4 regions of the Mesorhizobium abyssinicae genome follow, and region 1 is predicted to be linked to each of the others. Evidence: riboswitches for the same ligand, from Rfam matches in the RefSeq annotation. Region 1 holds a riboswitch; each other region holds the start of a gene.
What was found. Region 1 has a riboswitch for cobalamin ahead of PU724_RS10330 (aromatic ring-hydroxylating oxygenase subunit alpha). Riboswitches for the same ligand answer to the same signal wherever they lie in the genome.
Positions count from the first base shown of each region.

Region 2: linked by a shared signal. The riboswitch ahead of PU724_RS24065 (DUF1636 family protein) and the one ahead of PU724_RS10330 (aromatic ring-hydroxylating oxygenase subunit alpha) in region 1 are both predicted to bind cobalamin.
Region 3: linked by a shared signal. The riboswitch ahead of metE (5-methyltetrahydropteroyltriglutamate--homocysteine S-methyltransferase) and the one ahead of PU724_RS10330 (aromatic ring-hydroxylating oxygenase subunit alpha) in region 1 are both predicted to bind cobalamin.
Region 4: linked by a shared signal. The riboswitch ahead of PU724_RS23830 (CbtB domain-containing protein) and the one ahead of PU724_RS10330 (aromatic ring-hydroxylating oxygenase subunit alpha) in region 1 are both predicted to bind cobalamin.

Region 1 is NZ_JARAKC010000003.1:494,481-502,190, forward strand. Features, by position in the region: gene PU724_RS10325 (FAD-binding oxidoreductase) at 137-1,237, opposite strand; gene PU724_RS10330 (aromatic ring-hydroxylating oxygenase subunit alpha) at 1,256-2,503, opposite strand; cobalamin riboswitch at 2,626-2,828, opposite strand; gene PU724_RS10335 (DUF680 domain-containing protein) at 3,337-3,543, shown strand; gene PU724_RS10340 (DUF680 domain-containing protein) at 3,614-3,823, shown strand; gene PU724_RS10345 (DUF680 domain-containing protein) at 3,929-4,168, shown strand; gene PU724_RS10350 (ABC transporter ATP-binding protein) at 4,259-5,371, opposite strand; gene bglA (beta-galactosidase BglA) at 5,405-7,069, opposite strand; gene PU724_RS10360 (carbohydrate ABC transporter permease) at 7,074-7,710, opposite strand, start outside.
Region 2 is NZ_JARAKC010000013.1:59,176-66,885, reverse strand. Features, by position in the region: gene cobN (cobaltochelatase subunit CobN) at 1-214, opposite strand, end outside; gene cobW (cobalamin biosynthesis protein CobW) at 232-1,269, opposite strand; gene PU724_RS24065 (DUF1636 family protein) at 1,272-1,700, opposite strand; cobalamin riboswitch at 1,739-1,944, opposite strand; gene PU724_RS24060 (winged helix-turn-helix domain-containing protein) at 1,974-3,173, opposite strand; gene PU724_RS24055 (NADH-quinone oxidoreductase subunit A) at 3,496-3,861, shown strand; gene PU724_RS24050 (NuoB/complex I 20 kDa subunit family protein) at 3,852-4,433, shown strand; gene PU724_RS24045 (NADH-quinone oxidoreductase subunit C) at 4,438-5,043, shown strand; gene PU724_RS24040 (NADH-quinone oxidoreductase subunit D) at 5,053-6,243, shown strand; gene PU724_RS24035 (NADH-quinone oxidoreductase subunit E) at 6,244-7,515, shown strand; gene nuoF (NADH-quinone oxidoreductase subunit NuoF) at 7,526-7,710, shown strand, end outside.
Region 3 is NZ_JARAKC010000032.1:40,704-48,413, reverse strand. Features, by position in the region: gene PU724_RS31480 (DUF982 domain-containing protein) at 1-57, opposite strand, end outside; gene PU724_RS31475 (hypothetical protein) at 236-442, opposite strand; partial or broken gene PU724_RS31470 (Mu transposase domain-containing protein) at 910-1,277, opposite strand; partial or broken gene PU724_RS31465 (IS630 family transposase) at 1,592-1,825, opposite strand; cobalamin riboswitch at 2,129-2,328, shown strand; gene metE (5-methyltetrahydropteroyltriglutamate--homocysteine S-methyltransferase) at 2,426-4,771, shown strand; gene PU724_RS31455 (cytochrome-c peroxidase) at 5,009-6,064, opposite strand; gene PU724_RS31450 (hypothetical protein) at 6,254-6,688, opposite strand; gene ggt (gamma-glutamyltransferase) at 6,770-7,710, opposite strand, start outside.
Region 4 is NZ_JARAKC010000013.1:7,382-15,091, reverse strand. Features, by position in the region: gene PU724_RS23840 (aromatic ring-hydroxylating oxygenase subunit alpha) at 1-822, opposite strand, end outside; gene PU724_RS23835 (gamma-glutamylcyclotransferase) at 955-1,647, shown strand; cobalamin riboswitch at 1,712-1,905, shown strand; gene PU724_RS23830 (CbtB domain-containing protein) at 1,943-2,122, shown strand; gene PU724_RS23825 (CbtA family protein) at 2,138-2,935, shown strand; gene cobU (bifunctional adenosylcobinamide kinase/adenosylcobinamide-phosphate guanylyltransferase) at 2,928-3,443, shown strand; gene cobO (cob(I)yrinic acid a,c-diamide adenosyltransferase) at 3,445-4,059, shown strand; gene cbiB (adenosylcobinamide-phosphate synthase CbiB) at 4,060-5,037, opposite strand; gene cobD (threonine-phosphate decarboxylase CobD) at 5,036-6,091, shown strand; gene PU724_RS23800 (tyrosine phosphatase family protein) at 6,088-6,597, shown strand; gene PU724_RS23795 (creatininase family protein) at 6,609-7,412, opposite strand; gene PU724_RS23790 (RidA family protein) at 7,469-7,710, opposite strand, start outside.

The DNA of each region.
Region 1 (7,710 bases):
ACTTCATGGCTCGCGCAAGCAACCGCCTTTGCGGCGGCCGCTCTCCCCGAGGAAGGCCTGTAAACACTCGGTTCTGGCTTGGCAAGACGACGGACACGGCAGGCCGCTTGCCATTCTTGGGGTCTACGCGGCGGAATCAGGCCTCGATTTCCAGCCGCGTCAGCGGCCTCGAGCAGCAGGCAAGGATGAAGCCGTCGTCGATCTCGTGATCGAGAATGCCGCCATTGTGGCTCATCGCGACCTCGCCAGAGACCTTCCTGACCTTGCAGGTGCCGCAGAGGCCGAACTCGCAGGCGGCCGGGATCCTGACGCCCGAGGCGCGCGCCGTCTGCAGCACGGTCTGTCCGGCAAGGCATTCGGCGTCGACGTCGGAAAGCGAGAAGCGCACCGGCGTCGCGGCCTCGACGGGGGTCTCGACGCCGCCGTCGCCCGGCAGCGCGAACGGCGCCGGCACTTCCTCCACCGTCGGCGCGGCAAAGCTTTCCTGGTGATACCTGGCCATGTCGAAGCCCGCCGCCTCCAACATCTGCCGCACCGCGCGCATGAACGGGTCGGGGCCGCAGCAGAATATCTCGCGCTCGCGGAAGTCGGGAGCGAGCAGCGGCAGGCGAATGGCGTCGATGCGGCCCATATGACCGAACCAGCCCTCGCGGCTGGAGCGTTCCTCGATCATGAAGCCGAGCGACAGGCCGGGCATGCGGCTGCCCAGCAATTCAAGCTCCTTGCGAAAAATGATCTCTTCCGCCCTGCGTGCGCAGTTGACGAAGCCGACATCGGTCCAGGGCGCGCAGTCGTTCAGCCAGCGCAGCATCGACATCATCGGTGTTACGCCGGAGCCGGCCGAGATGAACAGGTACTTGGCCGCCGGATGGCTGTGCAGCGAGAAATCGCCGGCCGGGCCATAGGCCTTCACATGGGCGCCGGGCTTGAGATTGTCGAACATCCAGCGCGTGCCGATGCTGCCGGCCTGCGCCTTCACCGTCACCGCGATCGAGAACGGCCGCGAGGGCGATGAGGACAGCGTGTAGGTGCGCATCAGCGGTCCGTCGGCGACCGGCAGTTCCAGCGTCACGAACTGGCCGGGCTTGTAGCGGAACCAGGTCTGGTTGTCGGAGCGGAAGGTGAAGGTCTTGACGTCCGGCGCCTCGTCGCTGACGCCGATCACCTCCAGCACCTGCAGCCGGTCGTTCCAGGGCGCCATCTCGTCGAGATGGCGATAGAGGGCGAGATCCGTCATCGCGTTCATCCCTTCACCTCAAGCAACGCTGCGCAGCGCCGGCCGGCCGCCTTCGGCAAGGCGCGGGCCCATGAAGGAGGCGTACCATTCGACGAACTGGATGACGCCGCCCTCATGCTGCTCCGAATAGGGGCCGGGCTCATAGGCCGGCGAGAGGATGCCGAAAGCATTTTCCTCGACGATGCGGCGATCCTGGTCGTTGGTCTCGGTCCAGACATGGGTGAGTTCGGCAAGATCGTAATCGACGCCTTCCACCGCATCCTTGTGGACCAGCCATTTCGTCGTCACCGCGGTTTCGGTGGCGCTGATCGGCAGCACCCGGAAGGTGACGGCATGGTCGATCAGGATATGGTTCCAGGTGGTCGGATAGTGATAGTGCATCAACGTGCCGATGCGGTCCGCCGAGACGCTCGTGGAAAGGTTCTTCCTCACCGCGCGCTTGCCGCTCATCGTGTAGCTGACGGCGTCGCGCAAGAGCGGCGCGCGGGTGGCGCGATACTGTCCCGCCGGGTCGATGCGGAACTTGCTCGGCAGGCCCGCCGCCTCGCATTTCGCCCAATGCGCCTGCATCTCGGGATCGCTTTCGGCACCATGCACGCCGGTCACCGTCGGCGCCTCGGGGAAGGTCTTGCAGAGTTCGGGATGGTTGCCGGCGCAATGGTAGCACTCGCGGTTGTTTTCCCAGACCAGCTTCCAGTTGCCCTTCTCGACGATGGTCGATTCGAAAGCGACCTTCGCTTCGCTCAACCGATGCGGCAGGAGATAGGGTTCGATCATGGCGCGCATTAGCGCGAAATCGGCGGGCTCCTTCGCCAGGCAGATGAAGATGTAGCCGCCGACGCTTTCGCAAGCGACCGGCTTCAGGCCGAACTGGCTCTTGTCGAAACCATCCGCCATCTGGCGGGCGAACAGCAGCCTGCCGTCGAGCTCGTAGGTCCATTGATGATAGGGGCAGACGAGCTTCGCCGCGGTGCCCTTCTCGGCGTTGCAGACGCGGCTGCCGCGATGGCGGCAGGAATTATGGAAGGCATTGACCCTGCCTTGCTGGTCGCGAACCAGGACTACCGGATAGTCGCCGACCTGCGCGGTGATGTAGCAGCCCGGCTTCGGCAATTCGCAATCGTGGCCGATGAACAGCCAGTCGCGGTACCAGATCAGCTCCATGTCGAGCTTGAAATAGTCCGGGTCGGTATAGAAAGGCTGTTCAAGCGAAAAGCCCGGCCTGCGGCCGTGCAGCAGCCTCAGCATGTCGTTGCGCGCATCCATGTCCTGTCCTCGCGTTTGTCGCACCGCTTCAAGGACTGAACTGGTGGTGATTGAGAAGAACGACCGCCGCCGGCATGGCCGGGCACGCACCATTCGCCTCTTGACCGCCCACCGCGATCAGTCGAGTTCAAGTATCCCTGGCTGGTTTCCGGGCTCTGGAGTGCCCTGGCGGGCGGTCGCGGCACCTTCCCAGGCCGATGGCCCAGTGGTCTCCCGTCGCGACTTTGAACTCCACCACCGTTGCGGGGGCAGCGCCGGGTTCTGACCGGCTTCCCAATTCTCCGTCCCGTCGTCACGGAGCGGCACCTGAGATGGTCTGATCTTAATCACGACAGCCGCCGCGCCATCGGCATGAAAACGACATCGCATCCATGCGGCGCGACACGACCCATGAAGCTGATATTGGCCCTGCAAGGCGACCGATGTCACACGCTGCCGCATGCGAATCGAGGCGGAGAAAACCGTGTTCGAATCGGCCCTGGGCGGCTCTGAATTGGTTAACAGTATAGAAAAGTGACTATTAGGAGATTCTAAAATCGAACCGAACGGTTCGTTTCTGTTGACAATGCGTGCAGGACGGTGTGAACGCAGATCTTCGGAATCGTCACTTGGCTCGATGGACGATTTGATCAACCAATTGATATTGCTTCGCATTTCGTCACGTGTAGATGGCCTTGGTACAATTTCAAGGTGCAGATTCATAGGCCAGACGGAAAAACTTCGTGATTGGAAAGCGGCCGATAGCTCTCCCACATCGGGGCTGTCCGAACGACGCGATTTCCTCCCAAGACACGCCGCTAGACGGACGGAAAAAATATACTGGAGTACCAAAAATGAAAAAGATTGCTCTTACTGCCGCCGCCCTTCTGGCCATTTCCGGCAGCGCCTTTGCTGGTGGCAGCGACAATTACGGTTCGAACGGTGCCAATCAGCCCGCCGCTGCCGTCGACAGCTCGTACACGGCTTCGATCGAGAAGTCGGAACCCGCCGCTCAGACACCGGCACAGGGCTCGGACCGCAACCTGTTCGGCAACAACTAACACACGATCCCTGACCCGCGGTGGGCAAGAGCCTGCCGCTCGGGATCGTCAGAAATTCAGGAGCACTAAAATGAAGAAGATCATCCTTGCCACAGCGGCCCTTCTGGCCATCTCGGGCGGCGCTTTCGCATCCGGCAGCGACAATTACGGTTCCAACGGTGCCAATCAGCCCGCTGCTGCCGTCGACAGCTCGTACACGGCATCGATCAAGAAGTCGGAACCGGCCGCCGAGCAGCCCGCCAACCAGGGCAGCGACCGTAACCTCTTCGGCAACAACTAAACCGACCGGACCGCGATCCCGGACCTCCGGTTCGGGTCGCGGCCAAACGGAAGCCGGACGCGGCGGCTGGCCCGCCGCTCCTACGCAAATCCAGGAGTACCCAAAATGAAGAAGATTGCTCTTACTGCCGCCGCACTTTTGATCGCCGCCGGCAGCGCCTATGCCCGCAACGACAATGTTGGTGGGACCGACATCAACAATCAGCGGCCGGCCGCCAACGTCGACACCACGCAGACGTCGTCGACGCGCGACACCAGCTCGCCGGTCTACAAGCTGCTGAACTCGTCGGGCGATGTCGAGAAGTCCGCGCCTCAGGGTAGCGACCGCAACCTGTTCGGGCGCTAACAGCCGTCCATCCCGGATCGGGATGGACCGGGCTGAAATAGCAAGAGCGGCGGGCACAGCCCGCCGCTCCTTTTTTGTCTCACGTGAAGGTCAGGCCGCCTTGGCTTCCGCCATATGAAGCGTGAAGGAGTGGCCGTCAGCGTCGAAGATGTGCAGGTCGCCGGGATCGGCGTTGAGCCGCAGCACAGCGCCGCGCTTGACCTCGACATTGCCCGGCAGTTTCGTCACCAGCGGCAGGTCGGCGCGGCCGATGTCGACATAGACGAGCTGGACCTCGCCGAGCTGCTCGACATAGTCCACCGTTCCCTCAAACAGATACTCGGTGCCGGTAGCGATCGCCAGGTCTTCCGGCCGCACGCCGAAACTCACCGCCGCACCATTCGCCGAGGCGGGTGTGGCGATCGGCACCGTCGCCTTGCGGCCGCCGACATGGCTGATGACGGTCGGGTCGCCGGCCTTTTCGATCTTCGCCGGCAGGATGTTCATGGCCGGTGAGCCGATGAACTGGGCAACGAACAGATTACCGGGCCGCTTGTAGAGCTCCATCGGCGTGCCGACCTGCTCGATGCGGCCTTCCTTCAGCACCACGATGCGATCGGCCAGCGTCATCGCCTCGACCTGGTCGTGGGTGACGTAGATCATCGTCGTGTTCGGCATCGATTCCTTCAGCTTGGCGATCTCGATACGGGTGGCGACGCGAAGTGCGGCGTCGAGGTTGGACAGCGGCTCGTCGAACAGGAATACCTTCGGGTTGCGCACGATGGCGCGGCCGATGGCGACGCGCTGGCGCTGGCCGCCCGACATCGCCTTGGGCAGCCGGTCGAGATATTTGGTCAGTTGCAGGATCTCGGCCGCCTGCCGCACCCGCTTGTCGATCTCGGCCTTGCTTTCCTTGCCGATCTTCATCGAGAAGGCCATGTTGTCGTAGACGGTCATGTGCGGATAGAGCGCGTAGGACTGGAACACCATGGCGATGCCGCGCTTCGACGGCGGCACGTCGTTCACGACGTCGCCGGCGATCTTGAGTTCGCCCGAGGTGATCTCCTCGAGCCCGGCGATGGACCTCAGCAAGGTCGACTTGCCGCAGCCGGACGGGCCGACGAAAACGATGAACTCGCCCGACTTAATGTCGAGGTCGATGCCGTGCAGGATGTTGAGATTGCCGTACGACTTCTTGACTTGCCTCAGCGTGACATCGGCCATGATTGTCCTCCCAGTGACGTCCGTTTCAAAAACTCAGTCGATGCGCCCGAACCAGGCGCCGTAGCCGCCAAGGCGGATGGAGCCGGCGCCAGCTTGGCCCGAAAAGCCGTGCCCGGGCAAGGGCTGCAGCGAGCCGCCGCCGAGATCGACCTCGGCCGGCTTGCTGCCCAGGTTGAAGACGCAGACGACACGCTCATTGCCCTCGCGGCGGGTGAAGGCGACGGTGTCGCCCGCGCTTTCGATGAAGTCGATGTCGCCCTTGGCCAGCGCCGGATGCTGGCGGCGGAAGGCGAGGAAGCGCCGGTAGTGCTCGAGCAGCGAGCTTGCATCGCCCTGTTGCACGTTCACCGCCTGCGAAAGATGCTTGCCGGGCACCGGCAGCCACGGCTTGGCCGCCGAGAAGCCGCCATTCTTGGCGGCGGCATCCCACACCATCGGCGTACGGCAGCCGTCGCGGCCCTTGAATTCGGGCCAGAAACGGATGCCGTAGGGGTCCTGCAGGTCCTCGAAGCTGAGATCCGCCTCGCCGAGGCCGAGCTCCTCGCCCTGATAGAGGCAGACCGAGCCGCGCAGCGACATCAGCAGCGCCGAGATCACCTTGAGATAGGCGGTCGGATCGGCCTCGCTGGCGGCCCAGCGCGAGGCCGGCCGCATCACGTCGTGATTGGAGAAGGCCCAGCACGACCAGCCGTCGCTGGCGACCTTGCCGAAGGCTTCCAGCACCGTGCGCACCTTGGCGGCGCTGATCTTTTCGGGCGCCAGGAAGTCGAAGGAATAGCACATGTGGACGCGCTTGCCGCCGGCGGTGTAGGCGGCCACCACTTCCAGGCCGCGCTGCGAATCGCCGACTTCGCCGACCGCTGCCTGCGCCGGATATTCGTCGAGCAGGGCGCGGAAGCGTTCGAGGAAGCCGAGGTTCTCCGGCCGGCTCTTGTCGTAGATATGGTCCTGGTAGTTGTAGGGGTTGACGGCCGGTGCCGTCTGGTCGTTGCGCTCCTCGGGCGGCAGCGGCGGATTGTTCTCCAGCCCCTGGCTGTGGAAATAGAAATTGATCGTGTCGAGGCGGAAGCCGTCGACACCGCGCTCCAGCCAGAAACGGGTCACGTCGAGCAGCGCGTCCTGGACCTCCGCGTTGTGGAAGTTGAGGTCGGGCTGCTCGGCGAGGAAATTGTGCAGGTAGTATTGCTGGCGCCTGGTGTCCCATTGCCAGGCCGAGCCGCCGAAGATCGACAGCCAGTTGTTGGGAGGCGTGCCGTCCGGCCGGGCGTCGGCCCACACATACCAGTCGGCCTTCGGATTGCTGCGACTCGAACGGCTTTCCTTGAACCAGGGATGGATGTCGGCGGTATGCGACAGCACCTCGTCGATCATCACCTTGAGGCCAAGCCGATGCGCTTCCGCCACCAGCGCATCGAAATCGGCGAGCGTGCCGAACATCGGGTCGACGTCGCAATAGTCCGATACGTCGTAGCCGAAGTCCTTCATCGGCGACTTGAAGAAGGGCGAGATCCAGATGGCGTCGACGCCGAGCGAGGCGATGTAGGGCAGCCTGCGGACAATGCCCTTGAGGTCGCCTATGCCGTCATCGTTGGAGTCCTGATAGGAGCGCGGATAGATCTGGTAGATCACCGCGCCCCGCCACCAGTCGCGATCGACGGCGGGGTCGGGCCTCGACGTCGCCTTCAAAGCCGATTGCATTATCTCAACCTCCTTTCACCGAGCCGGCAAGCAGCCCGCGTACGAAATAACGCTGCAGCGAGAAGAACACGATCAGCGGCACGATGATGGTCACGAACGCCGATGTCGTGAGGATCTCCCAGTCGCCGCCGCGTGAGCCGAGCAGCGCGTTCAGCTTGGCGGTCAGCACGATCTGGTCGGCCTCTGTACCGAGGAAAACCATCGCCACCAAGAGATCGTTCCATACCCAAAGAAATTGGAAGATGGCGAAGGAGGCAAGCACCGGGAAGGACAGCGGCAGCACGATCTTGACGAAGATCTCGAAATCGCTGGCGCCGTCGATGCGCGCCGATTCCATGATCTCTCGCGGCAGCCCGGCAATGTAGCTCCTCAGCAGATAGATGGCGAAGGGCAGACCGAAGCCGGTATGCGCAAGCCAGATACCGAGATAGGTCTTCGACGGCACGCCGAAGAACGAACCGACGCCGTTGTAGAGCTTGAGCAAGGGGATCAGCGACATCTGCAGCGGCACGACGAGCAGGCCGATGATCACCGCGATCAGCAGGGCCCGGCCGGGAAAGCGCATCCAGGCCAGCGCGTAGGCGGCAAAGGCGGCGATCAGGATCGGGATCACGGTCGCCGGGATGGTGACGGTCAGCGAG
Region 2 (7,710 bases), on a different contig from region 1:
TCCAGAGGTCGACCGACATCGGATGGCGGAGATCGCGAAGTGCCGCCAGCCGCATTGAGGGCAATCGTTCCGCGTCGGCCTTCCACGCCGCAGCCAGTCCGGAAAGATCGCTGTCGGTGAAGGACAGCGCCACGACATCCGCAGGCATCTGCCTGAGATCGACAGGCTCGGCGAGATCGTCGAGCGAGGCGGATGTGGTGGTGAGGATGTGCATCTTGGTTCGGGTTTGCCTCAGCCGGCGAGGATACGCTCGATCGCCGGGCGGTTCAGCCCCTTCAGGCCGATGACGACGAGGCGCGAGCGGCGATCGTCCTCGGCCGTCCAGGCGCGGTCGTAGTAGTGGTTGACGCGCGGGCCGACGGCCTGCAGCAAAAGCCGCATCGGCTTGCCGCCGACCTCGACGAATCCCTTCACGCGCAGCACATTCTCCTGTTCGGCAGCGGTGGCGACGCGTTGTGCCAGTTCATCCGGATTGGCGATCGACGGGATGTCGATGACGAAGGAGTCAAAATCGTCGTGCTCGTGGTCGAGCTCGTCATCGTGATGGGTCTTGCGGTTCTCGATGTCGTCCTCGACGGCGAGGCCAAGGCCGAGCAGCACGGACGGGTCGACCTTGCCCTGGGCGGTCGGCACGACCTTGACGGCGCGGGCCACATGCTCGCCGATGACGGCGTTGGCGCGCGCCGAGCCGGCGGCGTCCATCAGATCGCTTTTCGACAGGATGATCAGGTCGGCGCAGGCGATCTGGTCCTCGAACACTTCTTCGACCGGATCGTCATGGTCGAGCGAGTCATCCGCCGCGCGCTGTGCCTGCAGCGCGTCCATGTCGGAAGCGACCCGGCCGTCTGCCAGCGCCGGGCCGTCGACCACGGCAATGACGCCATCGACAGTGACGCGGCTCTTCACGCTCGGCCACTGGAAGGCCTGGACCAGCGGCTTCGGCAGCGCGAGGCCTGAGGTTTCGATCAGGATGTGATCGACCTTCGGCGTCCGCGACAGGATCTGGTCGAGCGCCGGCACGAAATCGTCGGCGACGGTGCAGCAGATGCAGCCATTGGCCAGTTCGACGATGTTTTCCTCCGGGCAGGTGTCGACGCCGCAGCCTTTTAGGATCTCGCCGTCGATGCCGACATCGCCGAACTCGTTGACGATGATCGCCAGCCGCTTGCCTTTGGCGTTCTCGAGCAGGTTGCGGATCAGCGTCGTCTTTCCGGCGCCCAGGAAGCCGGTAACGACGGTGCAGGGAACACGGGAGACGGATGCGGTCATGGTCAGTCCTTCAGCAGGTCGAGGGGAGGGATGCGGGCAACAAGGCCGCGCTTCAGGGAATCGGGCCGGCCGCGCCACGGGATGAGGCCGTCGGTCGAGGTGGCGAAGAGCTTTGCGCCAGCAACGAGGTCGGCGCCGCTGGTCGCTGTCAGGTCGCCGAAGACGTAGCTCCAGCAGCCGTCACGCAGAAGCGCTGCGCTTAGGCGACGCTTGCAATTGCCGAGGCATTCGACAGTGCGGATGCGTATGTCCTGGCCGGAAGCAGCCCGGCGCGTGTCCTCGGCGAGCAGCGCGCCTGCGCGCGGATGGGCATCGGAACCCGTTTCGTCGCGGCAGGACGAGCAGACGATGACGGTCACGCCCGCCAAGGCTTCGCCGTCGTCGGACGGTATGTCCGCTCTATCAGCCGGAAAACTGCTGTCGCGCTCCAAATCAGGCTCCTTGCCCGGAAAACCCGCCAGGCGATCGGATTCATCTGTCTCAGACGGCAGGTCTCCTGGCTCGCGGGTCATCGCCTTGGTTGCCGCCTTCCCGGGACCATCCCAGTGGTTTTCGGCCGAGGCTCATCGCTTACAGTTGCGGGGACAGCCGCGGAATTGGGATTCTCGATCCCGCACCGCATTCCCTCTTGGCTCCTCCCTTTGCCGGGAGAAGACCGTCTGCGGCGGATTTAGGCTTACGGGTGTGGGCCTGTCAACGCACGTCTACGACGCGCTAAGGCCTGCCAGCGCCGGGCCGAGGTCGCCGGCCGGCGTCACTTCGATGCTCTCGAGGCCAAGCCAGCCCTGCATTCGCTTGAGCTCCTCGAAGAGTTCTGCCGCAGTTTCCGGCGGCGTATCAGCCTCAGCATAAGCGGCGTGGACGCGCAGCACGCCAGCCGGGCGGTCGGCACGGAGATCGACGCGGGCGACGATCCGGTCGCCGAGCAGGAAGGGCAGCACGTAGTAGCCGTATTGGCGCTTTTCGGCCGGCGTGTAGATCTCGATGCGGTAGCGGAAGTCGAACAGCTTTTCCGTCCGCGTGCGCTCGAAAACGACGGGATCGAACGGCGCGAGCAGGGCGCGCGCCTCGATTTTGCGCGGAAAGCGGGCGTCCTTGTGCAGGTAGGCGGGCTTGTCCCAGCCTTCGACCCGCATCGGCAGCAGATCGCCCATCTCGACCAGTTCCTCGATGCGGTCCTTCGTGTCGCCGGGGGCGAGGCGAAAATAATCGCGCAGGTCGCTGTAGGTGGCGATGCCATGCGCGCGGGCGGAAATGCGAAGCAATTCGCGATGCGCGTCCTCGACGGAGGGAACCGGCAGATCGAGCACGGCCTGCGGCAGCACGCGCTCCGGCAAATCGTAGTAGCGCTCGAAGCCGCGTCGGTAGGCGGTGGTGATGCGGCCGGCCCAGAACAGCCACTCGAAGGCGTGCTTGGCCGCGCTCCAGCCCCACCAGCCGCCATTGCCCTTGTGGCCTTCTATGTCGGAGGCGGCGATCGGCCCGCGTTCGGCGACCTCGTTGTAGACGTCGTCAATCATCTGGCGCTGCTCACGGCCCCATTTCGCCAGGCCGAGATACATTTCCTCGCCCTGTTCGGCGCGCTGCATGCGCCAGCGCAGCAGCGGCCAGGTCTCGACCGGCAGGAAGGAGGCCTCATGCGCCCAATATTCAAAGACGGTGCGCTTGCGCGTGAGCGCGGCGTTGTCGAGCAGGGAAAGCGGGTAGGGGCCGAGGCGCGAATAGAGCGGCATATAGTGCGCGCGCACCACGGCGCTGACGGAATCGATCTGCAGCAGGCCGGTGCGGGACAGCACGCGGGCGAGGTGCCGGCGGTCCGGCGTGCCGCCCGGCTGCGGGTCGGTGAAACCTTGCGCGCCGAGCGCGATGCGCCTGGCCATGGCGAGCGATATCTTTTCCTTCATCCAGAAGCCTGCCCTGATCCGTTGGCCATCCCTGATTCCGGTCATGCTAGCAGGCAAATGGCGGGAGATATGTCAGGAGAGAAAAGTGGAGTAAAAAGCGAAGGAAATCAAACAGGAGCGGGTCGGACCAGTTTCTTCCGATCTGGCGTCCAGCGCCAGGTTTTGAACAAGGTTTGACTTGCTTCGCCGAAAGCGCTGCGCTAACCCTCGCCGCGTTGCAGCATAGGCCCTTAAAACGGTTCAGCGGTGAATCTGTCACGCTTCCGCAATAGGATCGGTTGCTGTAATCAACGTGGATTGACCGCCAACGGAAAGCCGCAGCATGAACGCACTTTTGAGTTCGTATCTGCCCATCGTCCTGTTTATCGGCGTGGCGCTTGTCGTCGGCCTGGCGCTGCTTGCGGCGCCGTTCCTGGTGGCCTACCGCAACCCCGACCCGGAAAAGCTTTCCGCCTATGAATGCGGTTTCAACTCGTTCGACGACGCCCGCATGAAGTTCGACATCCGCTTCTACCTGGTGTCGATCCTGTTCATCATCTTCGATCTGGAAGTGGCCTTCCTGTTCCCCTGGGCGGTGTCCTTCTCGAAGATCGGCATGCTCGGTTTCTGGTCGATGATGGTGTTTCTGGCGGTGCTGACCATCGGCTTCGCCTATGAATGGAAAAAAGGAGCGCTGGAATGGGATTGAACGACAGTTCAGGCACCCTCGTCGCGCCGAAGCCCAAAGGCATCATCGACCCCAACACCGGCCGGCCGGTGGGGCAGGATGACCCGTTCTTCCTCGAGATCAACAACGAGCTCGCCGACAAGGGTTTTCTCGTCACCTCGACCGAGGCGCTGATCACCTGGGCGCGCAGCGGCTCGCTGATGTTCATGACCTTCGGCCTCGCCTGCTGCGCGGTCGAGATGATCCACACCTCGATGCCGCGCTATGACTCGGAGAGGTTCGGCGTCGCCCCGCGCGCGTCCCCGCGCCAGTCCGACATCATGATCGTCGCCGGCACGCTGACCAACAAGATGGCGCCGGCGCTGCGCAAGGTCTACGACCAGATGCCGGAGCCGCGCTACGTCATCTCGATGGGCTCGTGCGCCAATGGCGGCGGCTACTACCACTATTCCTATTCGGTGGTGCGCGGCTGCGACCGCGTCGTGCCCGTCGACATCTATGTGCCCGGCTGCCCGCCGAGCGCGGAAGCGCTGCTTTACGGCATTCTTCTGTTGCAGAAGAAGATCCGCCGCACCGGCACGATCGAGCGGTGAGCCGATGAGCCAGAAGCTGAACGAACTCTCCACCTATCTCGGCGAGAAGCTCACTGGCCGCATCGGCGAAGCCGTGCTGGCCTATGGCGAGCTCACGGTTTCCGTCGAGCCGGGCAGCCTGATCGAAGTGGCGACTTTCCTGCGCGACGATGCGCGTTGCCAGTTCGTCTCGTTCATCGACGTCAGCGGTGCCGACTATCCGTCGCGCGCCCGGCGCTTCGACGTCGTCTATCACCTGTTGTCGCCGAAGCAGAATGTCCGCATCCGGCTGAAGGTCCAGGCCGACGAGGAGACACTGGTTCCCTCGCTCACCGCCGTTTATCCCGGTGCCGACTGGTTCGAGCGCGAGACCTACGACCTCTATGGCGTGCTGTTCTCCGGCCATCCGGACCTGCGGCGCATCCTCACCGACTACGGTTTCGAGGGTCATCCGCTGCGCAAGGATTTCCCGCTGACCGGCTTTGTCGAGGTGCGTTACGACGACGAGGCCAAGCGCGTGATCTACGAGCCGGTCGAGCTCAAGCAGGAATTCCGCAATTTCGATTTTCTTTCCCCGTGGGAAGGCACCGACTACGTGCTGCCGGGGGATGAAAAAGCCAAGACGAATTGAGGCGCCACAATGGCTGAAACCTCCGTCCGCAACTTCAACATCAACTTCGGACCGCAGCATCCTGCGGCGCATGGTGTTTTGCGCCTGGTGCTGGAGCTGGACGGCGAGGTGGTCGACCGTGTCGATCCGCATATCGGGCTCTTGCATCGCGGCACCGAGAAGCTGATCGAGGCCAAGACCTATCTGCAGGCGGTGCCCTATCTCGACCGGCTCGACTATTGCGCGCCGATGAACCAGGAGCACGCCTTCGCGCTCGCCGCGGAGCGGCTGCTCGGCATCGAGGTGCCGAAGCGCGGCCAGCTGATCCGCGTGCTCTATTCCGAGATGGGCCGCATCATGTCGCACATCCTCAATGTGACGACGCAGGCGATGGACGTCGGCGCGCTGACGCCGCCGCTGTGGGGCTTCGTCGAACGCGAAAAGCTGATGGTGTTCTACGAGCGCGCCTCGGGTTCGCGCATGCACGCGGCCTATTTCCGCCCCGGCGGCGTGCACCAGGACCTGCCGCAGAAGCTGGTCGAGGACATCGGCAAGTGGATCGATCCGTTCCTGAAGTCGATCGACGACCTCGACGCGCTGCTCACCCCCAACCGTATCTTCAAGCAGCGCAATGTCGATATCGGCACCGTGTCGCTGGCCGATGCCTGGGCCTGGGGCTTTTCGGGCGTGATGGTGCGCGGCTCGGGCGCTGCCTGGGACCTGCGCAAGTCGCAGCCCTATGAATGCTATTCCGAGATGGATTTCGACATCCCGATCGGCAAGAACGGCGACTGCTACGACCGCTACCTCGTGCGCATGGAAGAGATGCGCCAGTCGGCGAAGATCATGCGCCAGTGCGTCGACCTGCTGCTCGGCAAGGAAGGCACCGGGCCGGTGTCGAACCTCGACGGCAAGGTGGTGCCGCCGAAGCGCGCGGCGATGAAGCGTTCGATGGAAGCGCTGATCCATCACTTCAAGCTCTACACCGAAGGCTATCGTGTGCCGGCGGGCGAGGTCTACGCGGCCGTCGAGGCGCCGAAGGGCGAGTTCGGCGTCTACTTGGTCTCCGACGGCACCAACAAGCCCTACCGCTGCAAGCTGCGCGCGCCCGGATTCGCGCATCTGCAGGCCATGGATTTCCTGTGCCGCGGCCACATGCTGGCCGACGTCACCGCCGTGCTTGGTTCGCTCGATATCGTCTTTGGTGAGGTCGATCGCTAAATGTCAGTCCGCCGTCTCGCAGATGCCAGCGTCCAGCCAGCGTCCTTCGCCTTCAACAAGGCGAATACGGCCGCGGCCAAGCAGTGGATCAAGAAATATCCGAAGGGCCGCGAGCAGTCGGCCATCATTCCGCTGCTGATGATCGCGCAGGAACAGGAAGGCTGGGTGACGAAAGCGGCGATCGAGACGATCTCCGATATGCTCGGCATGCCGCGCATCCGTGGGCTCGAGGTCGCGACCTTCTACACGCAGTACCAGCTCAATCCGGTCGGCACGCGCGCACACATCCAGGTCTGCGGCACCACGCCCTGCATGCTGCGCGGCTCGGAAGCGCTGATAGATGTCTGCCGCTCCAAGATCCACCACGACCAGTTCCACACCAATGAAAAAGGCACGCTGTCGTGGGAGGAGGTCGAATGCCTCGGCGCCTGCGTCAACGCGCCGATGGTGATGATCTTCAAGGACACGTTCGAGGATTTGACGCCGGAGCGGCTGGCCGAGATTATCGACCTCTATGAGGGCGGCAAGGGCGCCTCGGTGACGCCTGGCCCGCAGAACGGCCGCACCGGCTCGGAGCCGGCTACCGGCCTGACGACGCTGAAGAGCGAAAAGGCGATCCTGAAGTCGACGCGCGAGAAGGAAGCCAAGGCGGCGGCCAAGGCCGCCAAGGCGGCGCCGGATGCGATCATCGCGGCGCCGGTGCCGGCGCCGGCTGCTCCGGTCGCGCCCTCCAAGGCCAGCAAGCCGAAGACCGACGCGCCCGAAACCAGCCCGGCGCTGAAGACGCCGTCGCCGGTCAAGGTCGCGCCGGCCGTGGAAAGAGCGGCTAGCGTCTCAGCGCCGCGGCATTCCGCCGCCAACGCCAACAAGGCCTCGCCGGAAGTCGAGGGGGTCTCGAAGCAGCGCAACGGACCGAAGAACAAGGGCGAACCGGTTGCCGCCTTCAAGTCGCCGGAAGCCAAGCAGCCTGCCGCCGCAAAACCTTCGCTCGACGACAAGAACCGGCCCGCCGGCATAGAGCGGCCCGCCGCGGTCGACGACCTCAAGCTGATCTCCGGCGTTGGTCCGAAGATCGAGGGCACGCTGCATTCGCTCGGCATCTACACCTTCGCGCAGGTCGCGTCCTGGAAGAAGGCCGAGCGCGAATGGGTCGACGGCTACCTGAACTTCAAGGGCCGCATCGAGCGCGACGACTGGGTCAAGCAGGCGAAGGCGCTCGCCAAGGGCGGGGTCGCCGAATACATCCGCGTCTTCGGCAAGAAGCCGGTCTGAGGGACGAACCATGCTTCAGGACAAAGACCGCATCTTCACCAACATCTACGGCCTCTTCGACAAGTCGCTCAACGGCGCCATGGCGCGCGGCGCCTGGGACAACACGCCCGGCCTGGTCGCCAAGGGGCGGGAGTGGATCGTCAACGAGATGAAGGCGTCGGGCCTGCGCGGCCGCGGCGGCGCCGGCTTCCCGAC
Region 3 (7,710 bases), on a different contig from region 1:
GATGATGTGCGTAGCCCGCTTCACGAAAAGGGGGCTGCTGAAAACCTCAGCGTTCATTCGTTCCTCCAACCTTCCAAATAAGCCAATTTGCGTGAAGAGGCGCCGCATCGACGCGGCGACCATGGCACAATGTGTTGTCAGGGCGATGACGGTTCACGAGAAAGATCCGCGATTGCGGCCGGGTAGCGATCCGCAACATCATGCATGGCTTGCTTGCTATGAAACGCGGCCGTCATTATTGAGCTATAAAGTGATTCATCACCGCCGTTCTAAAGTGCGCAAGAGCGCGCGCCGGCACTGCCAAGCGTGCCCGCAACAAAGCCGCAGCCTGACCGGACTTTTCAGGCTCGACTAAGCGGATCCGGCACGATTTCGCACTTGCGATAAAAAATTTGTGCATTGCAATATCAGTTGCTATCGGTATGGTCATGTTGTCGGCCATCTACTCCTCTCGGCCATCTACTCCTCCCAGATGAGGTGCCGACGTTGAGTGGGGCGCACCTCCTCCCGCGTCTCATTCGAAATAGAGCCCGCTGCCACCTCCTCCCGGCAGCGGGCTTTTTCTTTGTCTGAGGCGCGATTTCGGTTGGGCCAACGCATTTGGCTAAGCGAGGCGAATATTCCGAACTTCCAGGCCTTTCTTGCCCTGCCCGCATTGGACAAACACCTTCTGCCCCTCCATGCGTCCGGCGAAGCCTTGATAAGCGTGCGCTGGAGCAGCGTGTCCTCTGCTTTGGGGTCCTTGACGCAGTCTGCGACCAGCTTGAACTTGGCGTTCAGCAGGTAATAGGGCCACACGCGCGCGCCGGATGCTCAGTCCTGAGCGGGTCTGCGCGGTGGCATGAACGAAGACGTCCTTCTCACCGTTTCAGGAGCAATGAAGCCGAAACCCTTTTCGCAATTGTACCACTGCCCCTGGCACAGGGCATGATCGCTACCATCTGGCCGCATGACGGATGATCACACAGCCAGCCAACACCACGACCTGGACGCTCTCGCCGATCAGGCGCCAGGGCACTGAGTAGCTGTTAGTATCCAGATCGATCGCACAGTCGGCCTGGACCTTGCGGATCAGGTCCTGCAGGTGCCCAACGGCGAGCTGCCGGAAAGCGCGCGGAGCGCTCGAGCTTCAGCGGCAAAACGTTCCACGGGTGCAACGCCGGTTGTTCTCCCTGGTCGGCAACCTCGCGCGTCCACCGATCCAGATGCGCCTCGAACGCCGCCCAGCTCTCGAACCGCCGGCCGGCGTTCGCGTTCTTCTTGACGTAGCCGACCCGCGTTCGTCTTTCCCCTCTGCTTCGTCTGGGGCAGCTTTGTTGCGCCCTTGAACGCGCCAATCCTGACTCCGCCTGGGATGGCGTGAAGCAGAACTGCAGGCCGAGCACCTCGCGTCTGGAGCGAGCCGCCCGGCGCGGCCATGAAGCGTTAAAAGTAAATCCTCACCGAGCTTGAACAGAGATGCCAGTTTGCGTGCTTCTACCCCTTTTATTGCGTTAGGTTGCCCGAAATGAACTGCATCTGGAATCGGATATAAGCCGAGTACGAGCGCGCGGCTGGCCCCACCTTGGCACTTCTTTTCGAGCAGTAGTCGCTATCCATAGTAGTGGATTGAATCCAACCCTTGGTGCCCAGGTTTGACGGCGGCGATGATTTTGTCCGGGTCGGCGGTCCAAGTGAAGCGTTTGGGTTGTCGGATTATGCTCGGCGAGGAAGCGGTTGATGGCCCCTACAGGAGGACGACAGGTTGAAAGCCGCCTCGCTTGAGGCGTCGCTTCGACAGCGCGGTGAAGAAGCCCTCGACGGCGTCGAGCCAGACACACTGCGTTCGCGCCCCAATCGGTCCGACCAAAGGCGCGGCTAACGACCCTTGCGCGGCCGGGCCGAACCGCCGTCTGTCACAGTTCTGCACAGCGCGCCCATTTGTCGATTTGGCTCGGTCCCTGCAGCAGCCAAGGTCTGCTTCATGTAGCCAATCTGCCTTCTCGCGTGCCGCATTAAACATATTCACGATCCGAACGCCCCTTGTTCGACCCTCACGCGACTTGGAAATCACTGCGATAATACAAATGCGTTCACATAATGACATAAAGATTTCTTTATGCGCGGTTGACAAGAGAGCGCACTGCTGTGATTGTGTCCAAGCCATGGTTCTCCGTACGGCGCAGCCGCAGCGGAGCTAAGAGGGAAGCCGGTGCGATGCCGGCGCTGCCCCCGCAACTGTTAGAGGCGAGCCGACCCCACTTATGTCACTGAGGCGAACAGCCTCGGCAAGACGGGTAGAGGCTATGACCCCCGAGCTAGGAGACCTGCCACGGCGAACTATTGTCCACGGGCGGGGTGTCTCGGTGGCCGCTGGCAGCCCGGCGTTCGTACCGGCCTAATGGCGCCTTCGTTGTCCCCCACGCCCCAACCATCGGGGTATCGCATGACTCTCTCTCAGCAAATTCCTGTAGCAACGCTTGGTGTGCCGCGTATCGGTCGCAGGCGGGAATTGAAATTCTCAGTTGAAAGCTATTGGTCCGGAAAATCTTGCGCTGCCGAGCTTCTCGCGACGGCAAAGGCGCTCCGTGCCGCGAGCTGGGAGGAGCAGCGCGATCGCGGTGTGTCGAAAATCCCGTCGAACGACTTTTCGCTCTACGACCATGTACTCGACACCGCCGCCATGGTCGGCGCTGTGCCGTCCCGCTACGCATGGAATAGCGGCGAGGTCCCACTCGACATCTATTTCGCCATGGCCCGTGGCAACCAAGGTCAGACGGGGAATTGCGACTCTGGTCGGGAGGATGCGGCTTGCCCTGCCCTAACCGCGATGGAAATGACCAAATGGTTCGACACCAACTATCATTACATTGTGCCGGAACTTGACGACGATCAGGCGTTCACACTCTCGTCGACCAAACCGGTTGATTACTTCCTCGAGGCTAAAGCCCTGGGCATTCATACACGCCCGGTCATCCTTGGACCGGTCACTTTTCTCAAGCTGGCGAAGTCACCTGCCCAAGGTTTCAATCCCCTCACGCTGCTGCCGCGGCTTCTGCCCGTCTACGAGCAACTCCTGCGGAGGTTGAAACTTTCGGGAGCCGACTGGGTGCAGATCGATGAGCCAGCGCTTGTGCTCGATCTAAACCCGAACGAACGAGCCGCACTTGAATTTGCCTATGGGCAGCTGTCGAAGGCCGCGCCCGAGCTGAAGATCATGCTGGCTACTTATTTCGGGCCGCTGGGGGACAATCTCGAGACGGCGATATCGCTGCCTTTGGCCGGCCTGCATCTTGATCTCTCGCGTGCTCCTGAACAGTTGGAGACGGCTGGTCGGCTCGCGCCTAAGGATCTGGTGTTATCGCTTGGCTTGATCAATGGCCGCAACGTCTGGCGCGCGAACCTCACTGCCATTCTCGACCGCATCAAGCCGATCGTCGCGGGCTGGCCGTTGGACCGAGTCGAGATCGCGCCTTCGTGCTCGATGCTGCATGTGCCGATCGACTTGCGTATGGAGACGGTACTGGATGCGAACATCAGGTCGTGGCTCGCCTTCGCGGCCCAGAAGACCGACGAGCTGGTCATCGTGGCTCGGGCTTTGTCCCAAGGTAGAGATGCCGTGGCTGGCGAGTTGAAAGCTTCTGACGAGGCTGCCTCGACTCGCGCAACATCCACGAAGGTCCATGACCCGCTCGTTGAAGGGCGGATCGCCGACATCAACGGCGCTATGAAGCAACGAAAGAGCGCATTTGCCGACCGTTCCAAGGTCCAGGCCAGCACGCTCGGCCTGCCGCCGTTCCCTACGACGACCATTGGATCCTTTCCGCAGACGCCTCAGGTGCGCAAGGCGCGGTCCGCTCACGGGAAGGGCCATCTCAGCTATGTCGATTACGAAACCTTTCTGAAGAAGGAGACCGAGGCTGCTATTCGCTGGCAGGAGGAGATCGGGCTGGACGTGCTGGTGCATGGCGAGTTCGAACGAAACGACATGGTACAGCATTTCGGCGAGCAACTTTCCGGCTTCGCCTTCACCGAACATGCCTGGGTGCAGAGCTATGGGTCGCGCTGCGTGCGTCCCCCCATCATCTTCGGCGACGTATCGCGCCCCAATCCGATGACGGTGCGCTGGTGGCAATTCGCCCAGTCGCTTACGCAAAAGCCTGTGAAGGGAATGCTTACAGGCCCGGTGACCATTCTCAATTGGTCTTTTGTTCGCGATGACGTACCCCGCTCCGAGGTCTGCCGCCAGATCGCGCTCGCTATTCGCGATGAAGTGACGGACCTCGAAAGATTCGGCGCAAGGATGATCCAGATCGACGAGGCCGCGTTTCGCGAAGGCTTGCCACTGCGCAAGTGCGACTGGAAGGTCTATCTCGACTGGTCGGTCGAATGCTTCCGGATCGCTTCAACAGGTGTAAAGGACTCGACTCAGATCCATACCCACATGTGCTATTCGGAGTTCAACGAGATCATCGACGCGATCGCTGAGCTGGACGCTGATGTAATTTCGATTGAGACATCGCGCTCGGCAATGGAACTGCTGGACGCCTTTACGAGCTCTAAATATCCGAACGAAATCGGTCCCGGAGTCTATGACATCCACTCACCGCGCGTTCCGGAAGTCGCCGAGATTTCGGCCCTCCTCATGCTTGCCCGCGAGCGCTTGTCTGATGGTCACCTTTGGGTAAACCCCGACTGTGGCCTCAAAACACGCAATTGGGAGGAGGTCCGCCCTGCCCTCCTGAACATGGTCGCTGCAGCACGCGCGCTCCGGGAGAGAGTGGAGGTCTGAGGCTTTGCCGAATTCTCGTCATGTGGCGAGTCAACGGCTAACGCTGCCTCGAATCCCGCGAAAACGCCTCGGCTCGCAGAACGTCCTGGCAACATGATGCCATCGCGACGAGCAGGCGACGGAAGCGCCGTCTGCGCGTTTAGATTAGATCAGGGGACTTGGTGGAAGCCGAGTGGCCTCCCTCTCAGTGATGGTTCGCTATTACCGTTTTTTGCGACTTTCCGAAGCTCAGGCCATTTATTTTCCTGAAATCCGCGACACAGGTCGAGGCGTTGTCGCGGTTTCGGCCGGTAAAATGGGATAGACGACGTTGGGCACCCTTCCGGTCAACGCGTTAAGGAAGGCAACGAGCCGGTCGACTTCTTCTGTCGTCAATTCTTCGCCGAGTTGAGTCTTTCCCATGATGGCCACGGCCTGTTTCAGATCCCATACCTTGCCCGAATGAAAATACGGCGCGGTGAGCGTTACATTGCGCAGCGGCGCCACGCGGAAGACATAAGAATCTTCGGCTTTATTGGTGACCGCCAATCGGCCCTTGTCATTTTCCGGCAGGATGTCAGCGCTGGGCCTTTCAACAAGGCCGAATGGGTAGTAGCCGTCCCCGCCAACGTTGACACCGGCATGGCAGGACGAGCAGCCTTTGTCCATGAAAAGTGCCAGACCCTGTTTTTGTTCGGTTGTCATGGCGGCGTCATCACCATTGAGGAAATCATCGAAAGGGGCTGGCGTGACCAGTGTCGCCTCGAAGGCTTCGATTGCCTTGGTGAAGTTTTCGAAGGTGACGCGATCGGCTTCATCCGGGAAAGCTGCGTTGAACCACTCGACATATTGCGGCATCGACTTGAGCGTGGCGACGAGTTGATCCGGTGTGTTGGCCATTTCGACAGCGGCTTGCACTGGTCCCTTGGCTTGGGCCTTGAGGTCTTCGGCGCGACCATCCCAGAACTGCGCGATGTTGAAGACAGCGTTCAAAACCGTGGGCGCGTTGCGCGGCCCTTTTTGCCAACCATGGCCGATCGAAGTCTCACGGTTGTCGTCGCCCCCAGTTGCCAAGTTGTGGCACGAATTGCATGAGAAGACGCCTGATGCCGAGACGCGTGGATCGAAGAAGATTGCCTTGCCGAGAGCGATCTTCGCTGGGGTAATCGGGTTGTTGGTGACTGCCGGTGTGATAGATGCTAAAGGCTTGAAAGTGGCCAGAGCGGTTTCTCTGAGGTGTTCGGGGATCGCTTGATCAGCAAAAGCGGCGGCTGCGGGCACGGCGATAGCCATCGTAGTCAACAGGACTTTCATAGACGATCTCTCTGCGTGGTGTACGCATCCACTTTGGGGTATGCGGTTCGTGAACGCCCTGCGCTAGATCAGCGGCGGGAGGAGAATCGGGTCGTCTGACACCGTTATTCCGCGACAGCGGCGCAAACGGCAGGGAAGGGAACCGCCTTTTTCGATTGGATCTCAAAGAGATGCTTGAGGCACCTATCGTCAGCTCTCGTTACGAAGCAGCATCTGCTCGACCTCAAGGGTGCTGCTGAATGCTCTAAAGTTCATTCGTTCCCCGGTCCATTGAACCTTCATTGTGGAACCTCCGCTTACAGACTTCGCCAAAATGGCAGTATCTATTCTTGCATACAACTCATGCGCGTCAAATTCAAAACAACTCATGGGAGAAAGACCTATGATCCGCACGCTCGCAATGGCAGCCTTCCTTCTTATAACCTGCGTCTCGTCTTTCACGGCCACTCCAAGCGAATTCCGAGATGAAGCAAGGATTTCGACTTCGCGCGACTGGAAAGCTTCTGCGGGGTCCGGGATAATCGTTAAAAGTAAATCCTCACCGAGCTTGACAGAGACGATCAGTTTGTGTGCTTCTACCCCTTTTATTGCTTTAGGTATCCCTAAATGAACTGCATCTGGCAATCCCTAAGGCAGATCGAGGAACCGTTCACCCACGTCGTCAAACGAGATGGTCTTCAACCGGCTGCCACCCCGCCAGTGTGGTCATGTACCGGGCGCTTCTGATCCGGGTTTGAAAAATGCGCCGGGCCGCGCCAATCCGCCGCCGAGCCCGATTGGCATACCGTCGGCGCGCCAGCATGCGGCACCAGTCATTGTGCCGTCCGCATCAAACTGAATCGCGCTCATCCCGCCGCCAACGCTGTTGATCGCCGCCACATTGTGACCGCGGTCGCGTAATGCCGCTAGAGCGCCTTCGGGGAACGAAGCCTCAACCTTTACCCTATAGCCTCGCGTCCAAACGCGCGGCGCCTCTACCGCCTGCTGCACGCCCATGCCATGATCGATCAGGTTCGACAGCGCCTGCACTATGGAGGGGAAGATTGCCGGTCCGCCAGGCAGCCCGATCGCGTAGCGTAGCCTGCCGCCGCGCAGCACCATCACCGGTGATATTGACGAGGTGACGCGTTTGCCGGGCGCGACCGAGTTGGCGCGGCCTGGACGCGGATCGAACGCTACCATGTAATTGTTGGGGATCATGCCGGTTCCAGGTACGATGTACCGGGCACCGAACGAATATTTGATCGTCTGCGTGCTGGAGACGACGTTGCCGAACCCATCCGCCACAGTCAGATGAGTGGTGTGCGCGTCCTCACTAGCCGCTCCCCCTGCGCCCCATGAATGAGCACGGTCCATCAAGATGCGCGCCCGGCGCTCTGCTGCATAGTCCTTGGATAGCAGCTTGCCGATTGACTCCTGGAAAATCGCCGCGTCGGCGAACGCCGCTGACCGGTCCGCGAACGCGATCTTCATCACTTCGGTAAGCAGGTGCAGCGTGTCTGGCGTTGCGAACCCAAGCGCGCCGATCTCGTAGCCCTCCAGGATATTCAACATCTGAATGATGTGCAAAAGCCCAAACGATGGCGGCGGCGGCCCGAGAATTTCATAGCCTCGATAGAGTCCCCGCAGCGGCTCGCGATCAACGG
Region 4 (7,710 bases), on a different contig from region 1:
TGGCGTCAGGCCGGCAAACACCGGACCGTGCACGTGGCCGTCGCGCGACCAGGTCTCGGCGCCGGCGCGCAGGCCGCCGGAGAATTCCGGCGCGTCATTGTCGGCGTGGCGCGCCCATTCGGGATCGTCGTGCCTCGCCATCAGGCCTCGGCCATAGATCGGCACCAACCGCGACAGATCCTTGTGGACGCCGGGGCAATGCAGGCACTCGTTGAAGTTCTCCCAAAAGATCTTCCAGTTGCAGTTCATCACCTTGCGCAGCGCATGGCCGGTGACCAGCGTCTCCAGCGGCCAGTTGGTGAGATTGCCGGAAGCCCGGTCGAAGGAGGCTTCCGCCGAGCCGGCGGCATCTTCGGCGAGGTTGATGAAGACGAAACCGCGCCACACCGACAGCGCCACGCCATAGAGCGGATAGTCGGCCTTGTCGAAGCCTTCGGGCAGCGACTTCGACGGCACGCGCACGAGGTCGCCGCGCAGCGAATAGGACCAGGCGTGGTAGGGGCAGGTCAGCAGCCTGGCCTTCAGCCTTCCCTCGCTCTCCTGGCAAAGCTGCGAGCCGCGATGCCGGCAGGTGTTGTGGAAGGCGCGCAATTCGCCGGCCTCGTCGCGCAGCACCACGATCTCCTGCGTGCCGACGCGGAATGTCCTGAAAGCCAGCGGCTGGGCAAGGTCGGCCTCGCGGCAGACCAGCAGCCAGCTTTTGTACCAGATCGCGTCGAGGTCACGACCGTAAGCTCCGGCATCCCAATAGGCCGACGAGGGCAGGGTCGGCTCAAGCCTGGTCAGGCCGGTGTAGAGGTCGTCGCTCGGTTTGGGCTGCATAAGCGGCTCCCTTAATGGTCCAGCCGACACCCGGCCAGGATGTTTGTCAATCGCTCGCGCCGTGGCCATTGTGGCACGCAATCGCCGCCCCTAAGGTCGGCGCTTCACAAGTCGGGTGCCCAGGGACAGTTCATGCCGCCAAGGACAATGTCGCTCACCGAGGAGCTGGTCGCGCGCTGCTTTCGCGTCGTCGAGGACAGCGGGCCTGATCCCAACGCGATGCATCTGGACGATGCCGACTATGAAGCGATGCTGGACACGCTCGAGGCTGAGCTGCCTGGCAGCGAACCGCTCTGGCTGTTCGGCTACGGCTCGCTGATCTGGAAGCCCGAGATCGATCATGTCGAGGAACGGGTTGCGGTCGCGCGCGGCTGGCACAGGTCCTTCTGCATGAAGATGACGCGCTGGCGCGGCACCAGGGAGCAGCCTGGCCTGATGATGGCGCTGGACCGGGGCGGGCAGTGCAAGGGCGTCGCCTTCAGGCTTGGCGACGCGGACCGGCGCCAGCAGCTCGACAAGGTTTTGCGGCGCGAGGTGACACTGAAGCCGACCAGCTATCATCCGCGCCTGCTCAATCTTTCGAGCGACGGCGGCACGTTGCGGGCACTGGCCTTCGTCATCAACCGCAAGGGCACAACCTATGCCCGCCCGCTCGAGGAAAAAGAGGTGGTGGAAAGGCTGGCGACATCCTGCGGGCACTGGGGATCGGGCGCAGACTATCTTTACAACACGGTGAAGAACCTCGAGCAGCGCGGCATCCATGACCGCCATCTGTGGCGGCTGCAGCATCTGGTCGCCGAGCGGATTGCCGCGTCGGACAGCTAGGCCCGGTGGCGCATTTGCGCTGGTGGCCGCCGGAATTTGGTTTGCCGGGCGCGACGATTCTGCCTATAGTCCTGCCGTCGTCGGTTCCGTTTTTGGAGCCAAGAGGGAATGCGGTGAGGGCGAATTCGTCCAATGCCGTGGCTGCCCCCGCAACTGTGTGCGGTAGTCCTCTCCAAGACCACTGAGGAAAATCCTCGGGAAGGTGGGGAAGGGCGCTGATCCGCGAGCCAGGAGACCTGCCGGCGACAGAAACGTTGAATTCTATGCCCTCGGGTGGAGGGCGAAAGGACAAGACATGACGACCGCTTCCGTCTCCCTCGGCACCTCCGTCTCCTCGCAGTCGCGCTTCATGCAGCTGGCCATGGCCGCGTTGCTCGGCATTTTCGTCGTCGGCTTTGTCGGCTTCTCGCATCTCGATGCGGTCCACAACGCAGCTCACGACTACCGCCACTCGATGGCGTTTCCCTGCCACTGACAAGGGCCTGACATCATGAACCTGTTTCGCAACGTCGTGTTCATCGCGGCGATTGCAGGGCTCGTGGCCGGCGTCGTTCTCGCTTGCCTGCAGGCCTATGCAACCGTGCCGCTGATCCTCAAGGCGGAAGTCTACGAACAGGCCGGCGGCGGCCATCATCATGATCATGCCGCGGCGCCTGCCGAGACCGGCGACGCCATGAGCTCCGCCGCTCCGGCCGGAAATGCCATGAGTTCCGCGCCGGCTCCGGCCGAAGCGGCCGCGCCAGCGGAAGACGAGGGCTGGGCACCGGCCGACGGCTTCGAGCGTTTCGCCTTCAACGTCGTCGCCAACATCGTCACCGGCATCGGCTTCGCGCTGATCCTGGTCGCGGTTTCGGAATTCGCCGGTGGTATCGGCAACTGGCGCCAGGGCGTGTTCTGGGGTCTCGCCGGCTTTGCCGTGTTCACGCTGGCGCCGTGCCTCGGCCTGCCGCCGGAACTGCCGGCGATGCCGGCCGCCGAACTCCTGCCGCGCCAGATCTGGTGGACGGCGACAGCGGTCGCGACCGCCGCCGGACTCGGCCTGATCGCTTTCCGCAAGTCGCTGCCGCTGGCGATCCTGGCGGTAGCCCTGATCGTCGCGCCGCACATGGTCGGCGCGCCGCAGCCGGCAAGCTTCGAGACGCCGATTCCCGAAGGCCTGCATCACCAGTTCGTGGTGGCGGTGACGGTCACCGACCTGGTGTTCTGGCTGGTGCTGGGCGCCGCCGTCGGCGTGGTGCGCGGCCGCTTCACCGGCACGGCCACCAGCCTGCGCGACAGCTTTGCCTGATCGCAGGGGACTGACCTTCATCATCGGCGGTGCGCGCTCCGGCAAGAGCGCGCATGCCGAAACCCTGGTGACGGCGAGTCCCTCGCCATGGGCTTACATCGCCACCGCGGAAGCCTATGACGATGAGATGCGCGAGCGCATCGCGCTGCATCGGGCGCGTCGCGGCGAGGGCTGGGCGACGGTCGACGCGCCGCTCGATCTTGCCGCCGCGATCGAGGCGCTGCCCGATCATCAGCCCGTGTTGATCGACTGCCTGACTCTGTGGCTGACCAATCATATGCTGGCCGAGCGCGACCTCGATGCGGAATGCCGGCGGCTTGTGGATGTTCTATCGCGGCCGCGCGGGCCGTGGTTCGTGGTGTCCAACGAGGTTGGCCTGGGCATCGTGCCCGACAATGCGCTGGCGAGGCGGTTTCGCGATGCGGCAGGCCGACTCAACCAGCAGGTCGCCGCCGTCGCAGATACGGTGCTGCTGATGGTGGCCGGTCTGCCGCTGAAGGTGAAGTGAGATGACCGAGACCGATGACAAGGATGCCGAGCGCCACCGCGCCAAGATGGCCAAGCGCAAGGCTGTGCAGGATGCCGAGGTGGCGGCAAAGACGATCGAGAAGGGGCTGCTGATCGTCAACACCGGCCCGGGCAAGGGCAAGACCACTGCCGCCTTCGGGCTGGCGCTCAGGATGCTCGGCTACGGCAAGCGCGTCGGCGTCGTGCAGTTCATCAAGGGCAAATGGCATACCGGCGAGAAGGACGCCTTCGCCGCCTTCGGCGACCGCGTCGTCTGGCATGCGATGGGCGAGGGCTTCACCTGGGAGACGCAGGACCTGAAGCGCGATATCGCCGCCGCCGAAGCGGCCTGGGCAAAAGCACTGGAGCTGATGGCCGACCCGTCGATCAGCCTCGTCGTGCTCGACGAACTCAACATCGCCCTGCGCTACGACTATCTCGATCTGGAAAAGGTCGTTGCCGCGCTGAAGGCGCGCCGCGCGGACCTGCATGTCGTGGTCACTGGCCGAAACGCCAAGCCGCTGCTCGTCGAGGCGGCCGATCTCGTCACCGAAATGGGCCTCACCAAGCACCATTTCTCGGCGGGCGTGAAAGCCCAGCAAGGCATCGAGTTCTGATCACATCGTCAGATAGATCAACAGCGCCGACAGCATGCCGAACAGCGCGATCAGCAGCCAGTCGGCCACCTGGTAGAGCTTCAGCGCCTGCCTGATGTCGAGGCTTTCAGCCTCGCGCCGGCCGCCTTCGCCCATGTAGGCATCCTCGACGACCACGCCGCTGTAGCTGCGCGGGCCGGCCAGGGCGAGACCCAGCGCGCCGGCCATCGCGGCCTCCGGCCAGCCGGCATTGGGCGAACGGTGCTTTTTCGCGTCGCGCCGCATGGCCTGCCAGGCGTTGCGGGGGTCCGCGCCTTTGACGAAGAAGGCAGCCAGCACGATCAGCAGCCCCGTCAGCCGCGATGCCGGCAGGTTGATCCAGTCGTCGAAGCGCGCCGCCGCCCAGCCGAAGGCCTCATGGCGCGGCGTGCGGTGGCCGATCATCGAATCGGCGGTGTTGGCGGCCTTGTAGGCGACGCCGCCGGCCAGGCCGCAGACCCCGGTCCAGAAGGCCGGTGCGACGATGCCGTCGGAGAAATTCTCGGCCAGGCTTTCGATCGCCGCGCGGGAAACGCCTGCCTTGTCGAGCTTTTCGGGATCGCGGCCGACGATGCGCGAGACGGCAATGCGGCCGAGCGTAAGGCCGCCGGTGTCGAGCGCGTCGGCCACCGCCTCGACATGATCGGCCAGGCTCTTCTGCGACATGAGCGTCGAGGCCAGGATCGCGGTGATGATGAGGCCGACCGGAAACATCTGCCAGAGCAGGAGCTGCACGGCAAAGGCGATGGCCGCCGGCACCAGAACAATGACCAGCAGAGCCATGACGCCCCGGCGACGACGCCGCGCGTCGGAATCAGTGGCGCGGTTGAGCGCGCGATCGAGAAAGGATATCAGCCTGCCGAACCAGGTGACAGGATGGCCGATGGCCCCGAACAGCCAGTCCGGGTAGCCGAGTGCCCGCTCAATGACCAATGACAGGAAGGCAATCAGTATCGACATGAAGCTTCTTGATGGAGCGATTGCGGCAGTGGATCACGGCGGATCCCTTGGCCGGGCGAGCGCGCTCTTCCCTCACGCGCCACGGCCTTTCGTCGATCTCTCGACGGGTATCAATCCGCACTCCTATCCAATTTTCGAATTGCCCGCCACCACCCTGTCGCGATTGCCGGAAGCGGCGCGGCTCGGCGAACTTCGAGCGGTCGCGGCCGGCGCCTATGGCGCGCCGTCGGCGGCGCATGTGGCGGCCGCGCCCGGCACGCAGATCCTTCTGCCGCGCGTTGCCTCGCTGGTGAAGCCCGGCAAGGCGCTGGTGCTCGGGCCGACCTATGCCGAGCACAGCCGAGCCGCCGCCATCGCCGGCCATGCGGCGGCCGACGTCGATGATGTCGAAGCGCTTGCCGAGGCCGACCTCGCCGTTGTCGTCAACCCCAACAATCCGGACGGTCGCGTCGTCGAGCGCGAAAGACTGCTTCAGCTTGCCGCCCACCTTCGCACCAAGGGCGGCCTACTGGTCGTCGACGAGGCGTTCATGGATGTCGGGCCGGGAGCGGAAAGCCTGGCCGGCGATGTCGGGCAGGGCGGCATCGTCGTGCTGCGTTCCTTCGGCAAGTTCTTCGGCCTTGCCGGTGTCAGGCTCGGCTTCGCGCTGGCCGACACGCTGACGGTCGAGCGGCTGGAGACGCAACTGGGACCCTGGGCGGTGGCAGGCCCGGCGCTTGAATACGGCATCCGCGCGCTTGGCGACCTCGATTGGCAGGCCGCCATGCGTGGGCGGCTGGCGCAGGACGCGGCGCGGCTCGACAAGCTGTTCGCCCGGTTCGGCGCTACCGTGGCCGGCGGCACCACGTTGTTCCGCTATCTGCGCCTGCCCGAAGCCGCCGGCCTGTTTTCGGCGCTGGGTGAGCGCGGCATCCTGCTCCGGCATTTCGCCCAGCGGCCACAGGTCCTGCGCGCCGGACTGCCGGGGGATGAGGCCGAATGGCAGCGGCTCGAAGCGGCGCTTGCCGACTGGGCCTCATTGCGCGAGGATCGGACGAAGGAAACCAACCCATGATCCATGTCTGTTCGCTGTCGAAGGTCGAGGAGACGGTGGCGAGAACCGGCGCGCAGCGCCTGCTGTCGCTGCTTGCCGCCGGCACCGAAGTGATGCGCCCGGCCTCGATCGTGGCGGAAAACCACTTGCATCTGGTCATGCACGATATCGCCGTGGCGCAGGAAGGCATGACCATGCCGGGCGAGGAGCATGTCCGCGCGCTGCTCGATTTCGGTTATCGCTGGGATCGGGCAAAGCCGCTGGTCGTGCATTGCTATGCCGGCATCAGCCGCTCGACCGCCTCGGCCTATATCATTGCCGCGGCGCTGGCGCCGAAGCGCGACGAGGTCGAGCTGGCGCAGACGCTGCGCGCGCTCTCGCCCTCGGCGACCCCCAATCCGCGGCTGATCGCCGTTGCCGATGCCTTGCTTGGCCGCGATGGCCGCATGATCGCCGCGATCGAAGCGATCGGGCGCGGCGCCGACGCTTTCGAGGGCATACCTTTCGAGTTGAAGATCGAAGCCTGAACCCCTTCGGGTTACGGCAGCCAGTCGGCGAGCTTTGCCTTGCGGACATCCTTCACCAGGCTGATGAAGCCGTCGGCCTGATGCTCGGCGGTCAGGCGGCCCTTCTCGGCCGTGGCGATCGAGGCGTCGCCGACCACGCCGTTCGGGTTGAGGTCGCTGGCGATCCAGGCGAAGGCGTGCGTGCCGGTGTGGCGCAGCAGGGCGAATTCCTTTTCGGCGCGGCCGACATTGGAAACGAAATTGTCGGCCTTGCCCATGTCGACGAGGTCGGGCCGGAAATGCAGCATCAGCGAGGTCTCGACGTCGCCGCCATGGATGCCGTGGCGGTCCTCCAGCTCGGTGTACATGCCGGCTGGCCGGCCGAAACGCTGCCAGCTCGTCTTCACCGCCAGCATTTTGACACGCACGCGCAGCTCGCGCGTGATGATGCCCATGATCTCCTCATTGCCGCCATGCGAGTTGACGACGATCAGCTTTCTCACCCCGGCCCTGGCGATGGACAGGCCGAGTTCGGTCCAGGCATCGACCAGGGTCGTTGCCGGCAGGGTGAGGGTGCCCGGCGCGTGCAGATGTTCGTTGGATTTGCCCACCGCCTGGACGGGCAGGATACGGATGTCGAGATCGGCGGGCAGGCGGGCGATGACGGTGTCCAGCATGCCGTTCATGATCGAGGTGTCGGTCGACACCGGCAGATGCGGTCCGTGCTGCTCGATCGCCGCCACCGGCAGCACGGCGATCGTCGCTTCCGGGTCGATCGAGGCGTATTCGGTGGTCCGGTAGTCGCCCCACCACACGCGTCTGTTCGCAACGGTCATGTCGTGCCTCTTCAAATCATCGCGCCAGACCTAGCGCGGCTGGCATCGCCTGTCGATCATCCGGCGGCGATCACCTCGACCTCGACCTTGAATTCCGGCCGGGCGAAACCGGAGACGATCATCAATGTCGAGGCCGGCGCCGGGCTGGCGAACAGCCGGTCGCGCACCTCCATATAGGGCCTGAGGAAGGCGCGGTCGGTGACATAGGTGTTGATGCGCACAATGTCGGCAAGGCCAAGTCCGGCCTCGCCGAGAATCGCCGCTACGTTGTCGAAGCAGAGTTCGGCCTGCGCCCCGG